One region of the Enterobacter cloacae complex sp. HYC033_NIDB genome, then DNA from elsewhere that is predicted to be linked to it. Evidence: predicted binding sites of a transcription regulator. Region 1 holds the regulator's gene; the other holds the start of a gene.
What was found. Region 1 encodes LexA, which represses DNA repair genes until DNA is damaged. Its sites were predicted from a motif close to TNCTGTATGTACATACAGNA; they were not measured.
Positions count from the first base shown of each region.

Region 2: the regulator LexA is predicted to act here: its motif matches at 4,520-4,539, upstream of metR (HTH-type transcriptional regulator MetR).

Region 1 covers NZ_CP115123.1:1,096,528-1,104,309, forward strand. Annotated here, with positions in the region: gene ubiA (4-hydroxybenzoate octaprenyltransferase) at 1-787, shown strand, start outside; gene plsB (glycerol-3-phosphate 1-O-acyltransferase PlsB) at 880-3,300, opposite strand; gene O1721_RS05220 (diacylglycerol kinase) at 3,455-3,823, shown strand; gene lexA (transcriptional repressor LexA) at 3,932-4,540, shown strand; gene dinF (MATE family efflux transporter DinF) at 4,604-5,941, shown strand; gene O1721_RS05235 (CsbD family protein) at 6,061-6,270, shown strand; gene zur (zinc uptake transcriptional repressor Zur) at 6,318-6,830, opposite strand; gene O1721_RS05245 (cupin domain-containing protein) at 6,948-7,436, shown strand; gene O1721_RS05250 (conjugal transfer protein TraF) at 7,629-7,782, shown strand, end outside.
Region 2 covers NZ_CP115123.1:985,752-993,533, reverse strand. Annotated here, with positions in the region: gene rmuC (DNA recombination protein RmuC) at 1-178, opposite strand, end outside; gene udp (uridine phosphorylase) at 318-1,079, opposite strand; gene O1721_RS04730 (dienelactone hydrolase family protein) at 1,339-2,145, shown strand; gene metE (5-methyltetrahydropteroyltriglutamate--homocysteine S-methyltransferase) at 2,193-4,454, opposite strand; gene metR (HTH-type transcriptional regulator MetR) at 4,571-5,524, shown strand; gene O1721_RS04715 (carboxylate/amino acid/amine transporter) at 5,412-6,311, opposite strand; gene yigL (sugar/pyridoxal phosphate phosphatase YigL) at 6,394-7,194, opposite strand; gene pldB (lysophospholipase L2) at 7,226-7,782, opposite strand, start outside.

The DNA.
Region 1 (7,782 bases):
GCTGCTGTGGCCGACCTTATGGGCGCTGTGGGTTGCCACGCCGGGCGTGCCGCCGCTGTGGATCCTGGCGGTGTTTGTGGCGGGCGTCTGGCTGATGCGCGCTGCGGGCTGTGTGGTCAACGACTATGCTGACCGGAAATTTGATGGACATGTTAAGCGCACCGCGAATCGTCCTCTGCCGAGCGGTCAGGTGACCGGGAAAGAGGCGCGCATTCTGTTTGTGGTGCTGGTGCTTCTCTCTTTTATGCTGGTGTTAACCCTTAACACCATGACCATTCTGCTGTCCGTTGCTGCTCTGGCGCTGGCCTGGGTTTACCCGTTCATGAAGCGATACACCCATCTGCCGCAGGTGGTATTGGGTGCGGCATTTGGCTGGTCGATTCCCATGGCGTTTGCCGCGGTCAGCGAGTCCGTTCCGCTCAGCTGCTGGCTGATGTTCCTGGCGAATATTCTCTGGGCCGTTGCATACGATACCCAATACGCGATGGTCGATCGCGATGACGATCTCAAGATTGGCATCAAATCGACGGCGATCCTGTTTGGTCGTCACGACAAACTTATCATCGGCATATTGCAGGTGGCGGTGCTGGCGCTGATGGTGGCGATTGGTCGCCTGAACGGCCTGAACTGGGAGTATTACTGGTCCGTACTGGTGGCGGGGCTGCTGTTTGCGTATCAGCAGAAGCTGATCGCGAAACGCGAGCGTGAAGCCTGCTTTAAAGCGTTTCTGAATAATAACTACGTCGGGCTGGTGCTGTTTCTGGGCCTGGCGATGAGTTACTGGTGATAAAAAAGCCGGGTGGCGGCTTCGCCTTACCCGGCCTACGATTTAGCGGAACATGTAGGCCGGGTAAGCGTTAGCGCCACCCGGCTTTAGCATCACTCGCCCTGCGTCGAACTCTCAATCGTCAAACGCACATCCGCGGTAATCAGCTCTGCCAGCATCTGGTAAACCTTCATCGTCTCTTCCGGCTCGGCATCGCCCGTATCGCTAATGTACCCTTCGTCGCGCAGCGTCAGCACCAGGGAGCTGAATACCGCTTTGTCGAAGAATTCCGGGGCGTTAATGCCATGCAGAACGGAAAGGCGCTGGGCCAGCGTCCGGCTCTCTTTTTCCAGCGTACCGCGGTTGATGGACGGATTTGCACTCAGCAACCAGAAGGTAATGGCGTAGCGCTGCAACGTCTCACGCGCACCGGAAGCCAGAAGCTGCAAGGTACGGGAACGTGACGGATTGATATGCAGTTCATCATCACTGATGGTAATCAGCCCCTGACGATGCATCTCTGCCGTCATTTTATCGAGCTCTGCCGCCAGTTCATCCTTACTCCAGCGCAGGAACAGCTCCGCTTTCAGCATTGGGTAGATGGCCTGAATATGGCGCAGCAGCTCCTGACGCGAAATCCGGCGGTGCTGGGTAATAATGGCCGCCATCAGCGACGGCAGCATCAGCATGTGCGTGATGTTATTGCGGTAGTAGGTCATCAGCACGGCCTGCTCGCGCGGCAGAATGATGATGTCACCAATCGTATCTTTCTCGACTTCGAACTTGTTCATCTGCAACGCGTGATCGATCAGCTCGCTGGCGGTGGCAGACGGCACGGTCGAATCAACGGAATACGGCACGTTGCGCATGATATCCAGGTAGCAGTCAATCTGCTCGGTCAGCTGTTCGCGGGTCAGTGAACGCTGGCGGGAGGCCAGAAGCGCAGTACAACACAGGTTCATGGCGTTTGCCGCACCAGCATTGTTGATGCGTACCATCAGCTCGGATGCAATGCCGTTGACCGTTGGCGTCAGCCAGGCCGGACGTACCGCTTCGATAGGATCGATAGACTCGCGCCACTCCGGAACATGATGGTTCAGATATGTCATCAACGGCAGGGGCTCACCAAAGTTCACGTAGCCCTGGCCGAGGTTGCGCAGTTTACTCAGCCCACGCAGCATCTGCGGCAGACTCTCTTTCTCTTTGGTCGCACCGCGCAGCTCTTTCGCGTAGGTGCCCACTTCCATCACGTGTTCATAACCGATGTAAATAGGCACCAGCGTGATAGGACGCGTACCGCCACGCAGCATGGCCTGAATGGTCATCGACAGCGTGCCGGTCTTCGGATCGAGCAGACGACCGGTACGCGAGCGACCACCTTCAACAAAGTACTCCACGGAATAACCGCGGCTGAACAGCTCGCCCAGATACTCCCTGAAGACGGTGGAGTAGAGCTTGTTACCTTTGAAGGTACGACGAATGAAGAACGCACCCAGACGGCGGAATATCGGGCCTGCTGGCCAGAAGTTCAGGTTGATACCGGCAGCAATATGCGGCGGCACCAGCCCCTGGTGATAGAGCACGTAAGAGAGCAACAGGTAGTCCATGTGGCTGCGGTGGCAGGGCACATAGACAATTTCGTGGCCGTCGTGCGCTAACTGACGCACGCGCTCGGCGTTGTGGACGTTAATCCCCTGATAGAGGCGGTTCCACGTAAAGCCGAGGATACGGTCAGAGAGGCGAATCATCTCGTAGGAGAAGTTCGCGGCGATCTCTTCCATCAGCGCGATTGCGTTCTGCTGCGCTTTCTCGTGCGAAATTTTCTTGCTGCGCGCTTCATCTTCTACGGCACGGGCAATCGCTTTGGAAGCCAGCAGCTTGTTGAACAGATCCTGACGCGCCGGGAGACGTGGCCCAACGGCCGCCAGACGCTGACGTGCAAAGTGCATACGCGCAACGCGCGCCAGCTTTTGCGCAATGATTTTGTCAGTGCCGTGTTCATCCGCCATGCGGCGCAGTGAAACGGAAGGTGAGAAGCGGACAAAGCTGTCGCGTCCTAGCCAGGAGACGGCGAAGAACTTCTGAATGCCGTTGAGCATACGCAGCGGCGGGTTCTCTTCCCCTTTTTCACGCCCCGGACGGCGGCCAAACATCACCGACACCGGCACCATCTGCACGTCCAGATCGGGGTTGCTGCGGTGCAGATCAAGGTAATCATGGAACAGCTTAATGGACTCTTCTTTCGGCGTGTAATAGGTGAACACGCGCGGTCCGCCATGGATGAACACGTAGCGCGGCAGCAGCGTACCGTCGACTTCCAGCGGTTCGAGCGGGTCAGGTAAATCGTGCGCCAGACATTGAGCGCGAAGCGTCAGCAGGTCTGCCTTCGAGTTATAAGGCAAAACGTACATAATAGGGCGCGACGTATCGAGCCCTAATTCCAGCGCAGGTTCTGCTGGGATAGACTTACTTTTTACCAGTACGCTTAATGGTAAATTAAGTAATTTGTAGTAAATTCGTGGCCAGCCGGACATAAACGATGTAAAGCCTCTGGTTAATAATGCAATTGCGGCGCAAGGATAACAGAAAGCGCGCAAAATTTCTGTTGTTACCCGTCATACTTCAGGTTGCAGCAAAACGCGCTGCGGCTTTAGTTACAGACGCTATTTATCATAAAAGGTTCTTTTAATGGCCAATAATACCACTGGGTTAACTCGAATCATTAAAGCTGCCGGTTATTCATGGAAAGGTTTCCGCGCGGCATGGGTTAATGAAGCCGCTTTCCGCCAGGAAGCGGTTGCCGCAATCGTTGCCGTTGTCATCGCCTGCTTCCTTGATGTTGATGCTATCACCCGCGTACTGCTCATCGGATCTGTCCTTCTGGTGATGATAGTGGAAATTCTGAATAGCGCTATTGAGGCCGTTGTTGACCGAATCGGGTCGGAATTCCATGAACTGTCTGGCCGGGCGAAAGACATGGGTTCCGCTGCCGTACTGCTGGCGATTATCACTGCGGCGATCACCTGGGTCACGCTGCTTTGGTCGCATTTCCGATGAGCCTCGAGGAATAATTAAGTCCCTGGTTTTTTGTGCAGTTTTTGGTTCCAAAATCGCCTTTGACTGTATATACTCACAGCATAACTGTATATACACCCAGGGGGCGGTATGAAAGCGTTAACGACCAGGCAGCAAGAGGTGTTTGATCTCATTCGGGATCATATCGGCCAGACGGGTATGCCACCCACGCGTGCAGAAATTGCGCAGCGTCTGGGCTTCCGTTCTCCTAATGCTGCCGAAGAGCACCTTAAAGCGCTGGCGCGTAAGGGCGTGATTGAGATTGTTTCCGGCGCCTCACGCGGCATTCGTCTGCTTGTGGAAGAAGAGAGCGGTATTCCGCTGGTGGGCCGCGTTGCCGCAGGTGAACCTCTGCTGGCGCAGCAGCACATCGAAGGGCACTATCAGGTTGACCCAGGCATGTTCAAGCCGAGCGCCGATTTCCTGCTGCGCGTTAGCGGAATGTCCATGAAAGATATCGGTATTCTGGATGGCGATCTGCTGGCGGTACACAAAACGCAGGACGTGCGTAACGGGCAAGTCGTGGTGGCGCGCATTGATGATGAAGTGACGGTTAAGCGCCTGAAAAAACAAGGCAATACCGTGCAGCTTCTGCCTGAAAACAATGAATTCTCCCCGATTGTGGTGGATCTCCGCGAGCAGAGCTTCTCTATTGAAGGGCTGGCGGTCGGCGTTATCCGCAACGGTGAATGGCTGTAATCTCTTCCTGACAGGCTGTAGTTCCTCTACAGCCTGGCCTGTTTTCTGATTCCGGTAATTTCCATGGCACTGCTAACTTCTGCCGATAAGGCGTTGTGGCGTCTTGCGCTACCGATGATTTTTTCCAATATTACCGTTCCTCTGCTGGGGCTGGTGGATACGGCGGTTATCGGGCATCTCGATTCGCCGATTTATCTTGGCGGCGTCGCGATCGGCGCAACGGCGACCAGCTTCCTCTTTATGCTGCTGCTTTTTCTGCGCATGAGTACGACAGGCCTGACGGCCCAGGCGTATGGTGCAAAAGATCCTCTGCGTCTGGCGCGTGCGCTGGTTCAGCCGCTCATTCTGGCATTCGGTGCTGGCGCGTTAATCGTTCTGTTGCGTACGCCGCTGATTGATCTTGCGCTCCATATTGTAGGCGGCAGCGATGCCGTACTGGAACAGGCCCGGCGGTTCCTCGAAATTCGCTGGCTCAGCGCGCCCGCTTCACTGGCAAACCTGGTCTTGCTGGGCTGGCTGCTGGGCGTGCAGTACGCCCGCGCACCGGTGATCCTACTGGTGGTGGGCAACCTGCTTAACATTGTGCTCGATCTCTGGCTGGTGATGGGGCTGCACATGAACGTCCGGGGCGCGGCGCTGGCCACGGCGATTGCCGAGTACGGTACGCTGCTGATCGGTTTGGGGATGGTCTGGCGCGTGCTGGCGATGCGCGGTATCACCCTGGATCTGCTGAAATCGGCCTGGCGCGGCAACATTCGTAAGCTGCTGGCGCTTAATCGCGACATCATGCTCCGTTCGCTTCTGCTGCAACTCTGCTTTGGTGCATTAACCGTTTTTGGTGCGCGTCTTGGGCCTGAAATCGTCGCAGTCAACGCAGTGCTCATGACGTTACTGACCTTTACCGCTTATGCGCTGGATGGTTTTGCTTACGCCGTCGAGGCGCATTCAGGGCAGGCCTATGGCGCGCGTGAAAGCGGCCAGTTACGTGAGGTCTGGCGTGCTGCCTGTCGTCAGGCGGGCCTGGTGGCGCTGGTCTTTGCTCTGGTGTACGCCTGTTTTGGTGGGCATATTGTCGCGCTACTCACCTCGTTGCCCGCGCTACGTGAGCTGGCCGATCGCTACATCCTCTGGCAGGTAGTATTACCGGTGGTGGGCGTGTGGTGCTATTTGCTGGACGGCATGTTTATTGGTGCGACGCGAGGGGCGGAGATGCGCAACAGCATGGCCGTCGCGGCGGCGGGGTTCGGCCTGACGCTGCTAACCCTGCCGTATCTCGGCAATCATGGTCTGTGGCTGGCGCTGGCGGTGTTTCTCTCACTGCGTGGCCTTTCGCTGGCCGTTATCTGGCATCGTCACTGGCGAAACAATACCTGGTTTCCAGCCCCGCACGATATATCGTAACGGTTAAAGATTCCGAATATAAAAACAACTGCCGAATCCTTAACTACAATAATAATCACGTCCAGCAGAAAAGAACGAAGCGGACGATACTCATAGACGCTTAACACGAGGACACGATTATGAATAAAGACGAAATCGGCGGCAACTGGAAGCAATTCAAAGGTAAAGCGAAAGAACAGTGGGGTAAGCTGACAGATGACGATATGACCGTCATTGAAGGTAAGCGCGATCAGCTGGTAGGTAAAATCCAGGAGCGCTACGGTTACGAAAAAGATCAGGCGGAAAATGAAGTCAAAGACTGGGAAACCCGTAACGACTACCGCTGGTAACCGGCACTATCCCCAAGGGCGGCCCTGAGCCGCCTTTTTCTTTGGCTTTAACGCGGCTTTTTCTTGACCAGGATAGAGTGATCGTGCTGACAGGCATCCTGATGGCGGCATGACTCCACCTCCACGCAGGCAGAACATAAGCCGTGGGCTTCAATCACGTTATGGCGCAGCGCAAAGCCCATTCTGGCTGCCAGCGTATGCATAATATCTTCCACACCTTCCGCACACTCTTCCTTCACCACACCACAGCGATCGCAGATAAACATGGCGGACGTGTGAGTTGGCTGGTCAAAAAGATGGCACAGCACATAGCTGTTTGTTGATTCCACTTTATGCACAAACCCTTGCTCCAGCAGAAAATCCAGCGCCCGATAAACGGTCGGCGGTTTTGCCTGCGGCTCGCTTTCACGCAGCAGATCGAGCAGATCGTAGGCGCTGATGGCACCCTGTTGCAGGCTCATCAGACGCAGTACCTCAAGGCGCTGCGGGGTCAGGCGCACATTGCGTTGCGCGCACAGCTTTTCAGCTTGCGCTAACAGCTCTTTTGTGGACTTGTCCATCGGGCACCTCGGATATGGTAAGGGGTGAAAACACTCACTTTACCATGTTCTGCTAAAAACACCGAGATCCGCCAGGCTGTGCTATACCTGACGCATCGCAAATCAGGAGATCGCAAAATGAAAAGACCTGACTGTATTCGGCACTGGCGGGACGTGGAAGGCGCTGATGACGCAACGTATCCTGACAGCAACGAACGTTTTTCTGTTGGCGCGCCGCTGGCCCGCAGGCTGGGTCTCGGCCGCATTGGTATTCACCATGAACGGCTGCCACCCGGACGCCGTACGTCTTATCCGCATGCGGAAAGCGACGAAGAGGAGTTTGTTTACGTTCTGGAGGGTTACCCTGAGGCCTGGATCAATGGCTATTTATGGAAGCTCGAACCCGGAGACAGCGTGGGATTTCCAGCCGGGACGGGCGTGTGTCATACCTTTATCAACAATACCGATGAAGAGGTGCGCTTACTGGTGGTGGGTGAGGCCAATAAAAAACATAACCGCATCTACTATCCGCTCAATCCGGTGTATGCCGCGACGCGCGAAGACCGCTGGGTCGACCATCCGCCTCAGTTTTTTGGGCCGCACGATGGAAAACCTGGGCGAAAATAATTTCCTCTTCTATAAATATTGATGGTCGTCACATATTACAACAGGCCGGGATGGAATTTAACTTAAGGAAATAGCGGGTCTTTTTGCACTTATTCACAGCAAAAGTTCGTTCCTGTTTGGGTGATAACAGACAGGGTTAACTAATAACAAACTATTTACGAGCACACTGTGAAAAAACATTTTAAATTTTCGATGGTTAGCATCGCTGTCTCCTTTTTTATGGCAAATCAGGCGGGAGCAGCCAATACCTGGACGGAAGCGCGTAGCGACGCAATGGGCGGAACGGGTGTCGCGGCAGGGAGCTATGGCAGCGGGGCGTTAATCAACCCCGCGTTACTGGCAAAAT
Region 2 (7,782 bases), 110 kb from region 1:
CGCGCCAGTGGTCACTCAGCGCAAGCTGTTGTTTCGTCGCGCTGAGTTCGGCGACGATCTCTTCGCGCTCTGCCAGCTGTTCGGCTTTCTGCTGCGCATGCTGGTAGCCGGAAATGAGCCAGCCAATCCCCACGCTCACCAGCGCAACTACCGCATAAACCAGGATTGAGATATCCACAATGCCCCCTGCATCCACGTCTAACCCGCACAAAATAGAATTGTGCTGTATGAACGTCCAGTTTGAAAGGGTTTTCCTGCGAGGCGTTACGCAAAAAGAAAAGGCCGAGCATGTCGGCCTTTTAGCACTGAAGAGAGAATTAGATCAGGCGGCGCGCCGCTTCAACCACGATTTTCACCGCATGGCTTTCAGTCTGCTTCATGGTTTCAGCGTTCGGGATCTCCTGCTGAGTCCGGTTGACGATTACGCCCGCCACCATACCGGCACGCAGACCCTGGCTTGCGCACATGGTCAGCAGCGTCGCAGATTCCATTTCGTAGTTCATGACGCCCATCGACTGCCACTCTTCCATGGAGCCTTTGAAACGGCTCACCACGCGACCAGAGAAGGTGTCGTAACGCTCCTGGCCCGGGTAGAAGGTGTCGGAAGAGGCAGTTACGCCCACGTGGGTGGTGGCGCCCACGGACTTCGCGGCTTCAACCAGCGCGGTGGTGCATTCGAAATCGGCCACTGCCGGGAATTCCATCGGTGCAAAGTGCAGGCTCGCCCCGTCCAGACGCACGGAGGCGGTGGTAACCAGCACGTCGCCCACGTTGATGTGCGGCTGAATGGCGCCGGTGGTGCCGATACGCAGGAAAGTACGAATGCCCAGCTGCGCCAGCTCTTCAACGGCGATAGAGGTAGACGGGCCACCAATACCGGTAGAGCACACGATCACCGCTTTACCGTCCAGCTCTGCGCGCCAGGTGGTGAATTCGCGATGGGCTGCCAGCTTAACCGGCTTATCCATCAGCGCGGCGATCTTTTCCACACGCTCAGGATCGCCAGGGACGATAGCAAGCGTAGCCCCTTGTAAATCGTTTTTAGTGAGGCCGAGATGAAAAACATCAGACTTAGACATAGGTGACTCCTCTGTGGGTCGGTTTGTCAGAAGAAGTAAAACGGTACTTTACAGAAGCAATGCGCATCATTTCGTGACACACCTCACCATGAATGAAAATGATTGCAGTTAATTTCCATAAAATAGTGATTCACATCACATTAACAAGTTATATCGCCGGGTGCTGCACAAAAGATAGACGCTATAAGGCACTGTGGGTTGTTAACCTGGTGTCTATATTTATCTTTGCGCTAATCCATTCATTGGTACGGAGAATGCCATGACTGAAAAAACCGGTTTTGCACCTGCTGCGGCCCCGCACGCTTCAACCATCGTCTCAACCCCTGAAGAAGCCATTACCGCAGGCGAGACCTCCATTCCCTCCCAGGGAGAGAACATGCCAGCGTACCACGCGCGGCCAAAATCTGCCGATGGCCCGCTGCCCATCGTGATCGTGGTGCAGGAAATATTTGGCGTTCATGAACATATTCGCGACCTCTGCCGCCGTCTGGCGCTGGAAGGTTACCTGGCCGTTGCGCCGGAACTCTATTTCCGTCAGGGCGATCCGAATGATTACAGCGACATCCCGACGCTGTTCAGCAACCTGGTCAGCAAAGTCCCGGACGCGCAGGTGCTGGCCGATCTGGACCACGTTGCCAGCTGGGCGGCGCGCAACGGTGGCGACCCGCACCGTCTGATGGTGACCGGCTTCTGCTGGGGCGGACGCATAAGCTGGCTGTATGCCGCGCACAATCCGCAGCTGAAAGCCGCTGTGGCCTGGTACGGTAAACTGGTGGGTGAAAAGACTCTGAACTCGCCAAAGCATCCGGTTGATATCGCCACCGATCTCAATGCCCCGGTGTTAGGGCTGTATGGCGGTCAGGATACCGGCATTCCGCTTGATACCGTCGAGACCATGCGCCACGCGCTGCGGGCGGCAAACGCGACGGCGGAGATCGTGGTGTACCCGGATGCGGGACACGCGTTTAATGCCGATTATCGTCCGAGCTATCACGCAGAATCGGCGAAAGATGGCTGGCAGAGAATGCTGGCGTGGTTCAGCCAGTACGGCGGGAAGAAAGCGTAATACAAAAAGCCCGGTGGCGGCTGCGCCAACCGGGCAATCCAGCCCAACTACGCCTGACGCAAATTCTGCGCCGCCTGCACCATGTTCGCCAGCGCCGCGCGGGTTTCAGGCCAGCCGCGGGTTTTCAGGCCGCAGTCCGGGTTTACCCACAGACGTTCCGCCGGGATGCGCCGGGCGGCTTTTCTCAGCAGCGCTTCAATCCACTCCACGCTCGGCACGTTAGGAGAGTGAATGTCGTACACGCCCGGCCCGATTTCGTTCGGGTAGTCGAACTCTTCGAACGACTCCAGCAGCTCCATATCTGAACGCGAGGTCTCGATGGTGATCACATCGGCGTCGAGCGCGGCAATGGCGTCCATGATGTCGTTAAATTCGCAGTAACACATGTGGGTGTGGATCTGCGTGTCGTCCTTCGCGACGGCCGCGTTGAGGCGGAACGCCTCCACGCCCCACGTCAGATAAGCATCCCAGTCGCTGCGACGCAGCGGCAGGCCTTCACGCAGCGCCGGTTCGTCGATCTGAATGATGCCAATCCCCGCCGCTTCCAGATCCGCCACTTCATCACGCAGCGCCAGGGCGATCTGTTTGGCGATGGTTTCCCGGGATACATCTTCACGCGGGAACGACCAGCAGAGAATGGTCACCGGCCCCGTCAGCATGCCTTTTACCGGTTTGTCGGTCAGAGACTGGGCATACTTCGCCCACTCCACGGTGATCGCTTCCGGGCGGCTGACGTCGCCGATCACCACCGGCGGCTTCACGCAGCGGGAGCCGTAGCTTTGCACCCAGCCGTTCTGGGTAAAGACGAAGCCGTCCAGGTGTTCACCGAAGTATTCCACCATATCGTTACGCTCGGCCTCGCCGTGCACCAGCACGTCCAGACCCAGACGTTCCTGCTCGACGATTGCCTGTTTGATGTGTTCCGCAATGCCGGTGCGGTAATGATTCGCATCCAGATTGCCCTTTTTGAAGTCCAGACGCAGGCCGCGGATCTCGGTAGTCTGCGGGAAGGAGCCGATGGTTGTGGTCGGCCACGCGGGCAGGTTAAAGCGCGCACGCTGGGCTTCGGCGCGCACTTCATACGGGCTCTGGCGCTGGCTGTCCCGGGCAGTGATGGCCGCCAGACGTTTTTCCACCACAGGGTTATGCACGCGCGTCGAGTGACGGCGCGCCTGGATCGGCGCGCTCCAGTCGGTAATCGCTGCCGTGTCGCCGCTGTTTAACGCGTCGCGCAGCAGAGCCAGCTCCTCACATTTTTGCAGGGCGAAGGCAAACCAGCTTTTCACCTCAGGGTCGAGTCGGGTCTCCACGCTCAGGTCGATCGGGCTGTGCAGCAGGGAACAGGAAGAGGCTACCCACAATTCACGTTTACCGACAATATCCTTAATTTGTGCATATTTCTCAGTGAGATCGGCGCGCCAGACGTTACGACCATTCACCAGACCGGCAGAGAGCAGCCACTCCGCAGGCAGACGCTTGTGCAACTCTGCCACATCGTCTTTGCCGTGAACGAGATCAACGTGCAGACCCTGAACCGGCAGCGCAGTAATGGTGTCGAGGTTAGGCGTTACGCCCTCGAAATAGGTGGTCAGCAGCAGCTTCACCTGGCCCGTGAGCGCGTCATACGCCGGTTTGAAGGCATCCAGCCACGCCTGCGGCAACTCAAGCACCAGCGCCGGTTCATCGATTTGCACCCACTGAATACCGCGCTTACCCAGCTCAATCAGAACCTGCTTATAAACCGGCAGAATAGCGTTCAGCAGGCTGAGGCGGTCGAACTGCTCGCCTTTCACTTTGCCCAGCCACAGGTAGGTGACCGGCCCCAGCAGCACGGGTTTCACCTGGTGACCCAGCGCCAGCGCTTCGTCCACTTCATCCAGAAGCTGGGTCCAGGTCAGTTTGAACTGCTGGCCCTTAACGAACTCCGGCACCATATAGTGATAGTTGGTGTTAAACCACTTGGTCATTTCCGCCGCTGCCGCTGGCTCACCCGTTGGCGCGCGGCCACGGCCGATGCGGAACAGGGTATCGATATCCACCGATCCATCGTTGTTCTGATGACGAGCCGGCACGTTGCCAAGCAGCAGGCTGGTGGTCAGAACATGGTCGTACCAGGCGAAATCGCCCACCGGCAGCAGGTCTACGCCCGCCTGTTTTTGCTGATCCCAGTGACGCGCGCGCAGCTCGCGTCCCACGGCCAGCAGTTCTTCGCGGGTGGCGTTACCCGCCCAGTAACTTTCTTGCGCTTTTTTCAGCTCGCGACGCAGGCCAACGCGAGGGAAACCGAGAGTGTGAGTGCGGATTGTCATGACATACCCCTTGTAGAAATTCGTTATTTAGACGTCCAGATGTTTACACTTCTATAATTGGCAGGTACTGTATATTCCTCAAGCGCAAAATGTTCATGGCGAAGTGAAGGACTTTCATGATCGAGATAAAACACCTGAAAACGCTACAAGCGTTGCGGAACTGCGGTTCTCTTGCGGCGGCAGCGGCCACGCTGCACCAGACTCAGTCTGCCCTTTCTCACCAGTTCAGCGATCTGGAACAACGCCTCGGCTTTCGTCTTTTTGTGCGTAAGAGCCAGCCTTTGCGCTTTACGCCGCAGGGCGAAATTTTGCTTCAGCTGGCGAACCAGGTGCTGCCGCAGATTGCCAGCGCGTTGCAGTCCTGCAACGAGCCGCAGCAGACCACCCTGCGCATCGCCATTGAGTGTCACAGCTGTATTCAGTGGCTGACCCCCGCGCTTGAGAACTTCCGCCAGAAGTGGCCGCAGGTGGAGATGGACTTCAAATCCGGCGTCACGTTTGATCCGCAGCCGTCGCTTCAGCAGGGTGAGCTGGATCTGGTGATGACCTCAGATATTCTACCGCGCAGCGGTCTGCACTATTCGCCAATGTTTGATTTTGAGGTGCGTCTGGTGCTGGCCCCGGACCATCCGCTGGCCGCTAAAACGCGTATCACGCCGGAAGATCTGGCAACGGAGACGCTGCTGATTTACCCGGTACAGCGCAGTCGTCTGGATATCTGGCGCCATTTCCTGCAACCCGCGGGCATCAGCCCACAGCTGAAAAGCGTGGATAACACGCTGCTGTTAATTCAGATGGTGGCGGCCAGAATGGGGATTGCGGCGCTGCCGCACTGGGTGGTCGAGACGGTTGAACGCCAGGGTCTGGTGGTCACCAAAACCCTGGGTGAAGGACTGTGGAGCCGGCTGTACGCCGCCGTGCGCGACGGCGAGCAGCGTCAGCCGATTACGGAAGCGTTTATTCGCTCAGCGCGGAACCACGCGTGCGACCATCTTCCGTTTGTGCGGAGCGCGGAGCGACCCAGCGGCGATGTACCCACAGCGAAGCCAGGATCACCGTTCCCCCAATAAGGAAACTCGGCCAGTGCGGCTGCTCCTGCCAGATGGCGAGGTTCACCAGTAGCCCCGCCGGCACGTGCACATTGTTCATGATCCCCAGCGTCCCGGCGTCTACCTGCGTAGCGCCGTAGTTCCACATAAAATAGCCCAGCCCCGACGCCACCACGCCCAGCCAGACCAGAACGCTCCACTGCACGGAGGTAGTCGGCAGCTTTTGCGGATTGCCGAGCAGAAACCACGCCGCTACCGCGACAATCGCCGCGCCCATATAGAACCACGCAAACGCGTTATGCTGCGGCATCGGGCGGGTCTCCATCAGACGTTTGTAACCCACCATCCCGATGGCAAAGCTGATATTAGCGAGCTGGACGAACATCAGCCCGGTCCAGAAGTGATCGCTTACCTTGTCATAGCGAATAATCGCAGCGCCAATGACTGCCAGCGCAGCGCTCAGCAGATATCCCCAGCGCAAACGGCGCCTGCTGAGCAAGTCGTAAATCAGCGTGATGTAGAGCGGCGTCAGCACGGTGAAGAGCAGAAATTCCGAGACGGACAGGTAAACGTAGGCCCGGAAGCTGAACAGGTACATGATGCCGAGCTGCATCGCGCCTACCAGCATGTACAGCAGTATCGTTTTTAGCGACTGCCCGCGGGTACGCAGGAACGGCAGGAACACCAGCGCCGCCAGCCCCACGCGCATCAGTACCGAGAAGTAGCTGTCGACCGATCCGGCAAGGTATTCGCCAATCAGACTAAAGGAGAAGGCCCACAGGATAGTGGTGATAATGAGTAGCGCCACAATGCTTGTCTCTCAGAAAGAAGGAGAGGCATTGTAGCGAACTCTTTAGTTGACATCTGAACAATAAACAATCAATTGAAGATTATTCAAGGAACAGTTTGCGCAGATACTTAGGCACGGCGTTATCGCCGTTGGTGCCGATCACTTCCAGCTCCGGGTGCAGATCTTTCAGGCGCTGGTGCGCGTTCTGCATGATGCAGCCTTTACCCGCCATGGAGAGCATCTCGGCATCGTTCATGCCATCGCCAAAGGCGATACAGTCTTTCAGATCAAAGCCCAGCCGTTTCGCTACCGCTTCCAGCGCGTGACCTTTGGACACCCCGCCCGCCATCACTTCCAGACAGGTCAGCGTGGAGAAGCTCACGTTCACGCGGTCGCCCCAGCGGGCGTTGATCGCCTGCTCCAGCGGCAGTAACTCCTCATGATTTACACAGGTGAAGAATACCTTGCTGATCCCTTCCGGCTCCAGCAGACCCGGCTCGTACAGTGAGTACTGGAATACGGCTTCCTTGAAGAAGCGCATCTCTTCCGGGCGATGGCGGTTCATAAACCACTCGTCGTCGCGGTAAACGTTAGTCACGATATCCGGGTTGTTATGCACAATGCCGAACAAATCGGTGGCGATGTCACGATCGAGATTATGGGTAAAAATCAGGTTGCCGTCCGTGTCATGTACGCGCGCACCGTTAGAGGTGATCATGTACGACTTGATCTCCAGGTTATCGCGGATCTGTCCCACGTCCACGTGGTGGCGACCGGTGGCGAACACAAAGTTCACGCCACGGGCAGTCAGGAGTTTTAGGGTCTCTTTCGCATAAGGCGACAGGGTGTGGTCGGGGGAAAGCAGCGTGCCATCTAAATCAGATGCAACAACCTGGTACATAGGGATTTCAACCTCTGGTGGAAAACAATAATCAGTTATGCCTGTTGAAAAATTCAACAATGGCGTTGAGCGCGACTGAGCGCATAGCGTCCTTTTCAAAAAGGATCTCATGGTACGCACCGTTGATGACCAGCGGTTTACCCCCTTCACAGGGATGGCCCGCAGCGGCGCGAAGTTCACAATAGCGGTCATGCATGCGGTTATCCACCACACGCTCTTCTTCCGCCTGGATCAGGAGCGTCGGCGTGTCATCATCGCCTACGCCCGCCAGCACCTGCTCACCGGCATGAATACCTTCCCGCACCCAGTGCCAGGTGGGGCCGCCGACCCGCAGACGCGGTTCATCGGCATAAAAACGCAGGTTGCGGCGATAACGCTGCCGGCTGTGGGTTAACACGTTGATGGCAAATGGCAATGCCCGCCAGCGTCCTGTTCCGATGGCATAGCCTTCTCGAATGCGCTGATGGCCCTCAGCCCAGTCGAGAAGATGGCGCACCATCCAGTCAGGAAAACGTATCACAATGCCGTACATCGGCGCGGTCAGCGCAATGGCGTCACACTGGTGCTTATGGCGCTGCAAAAACAACG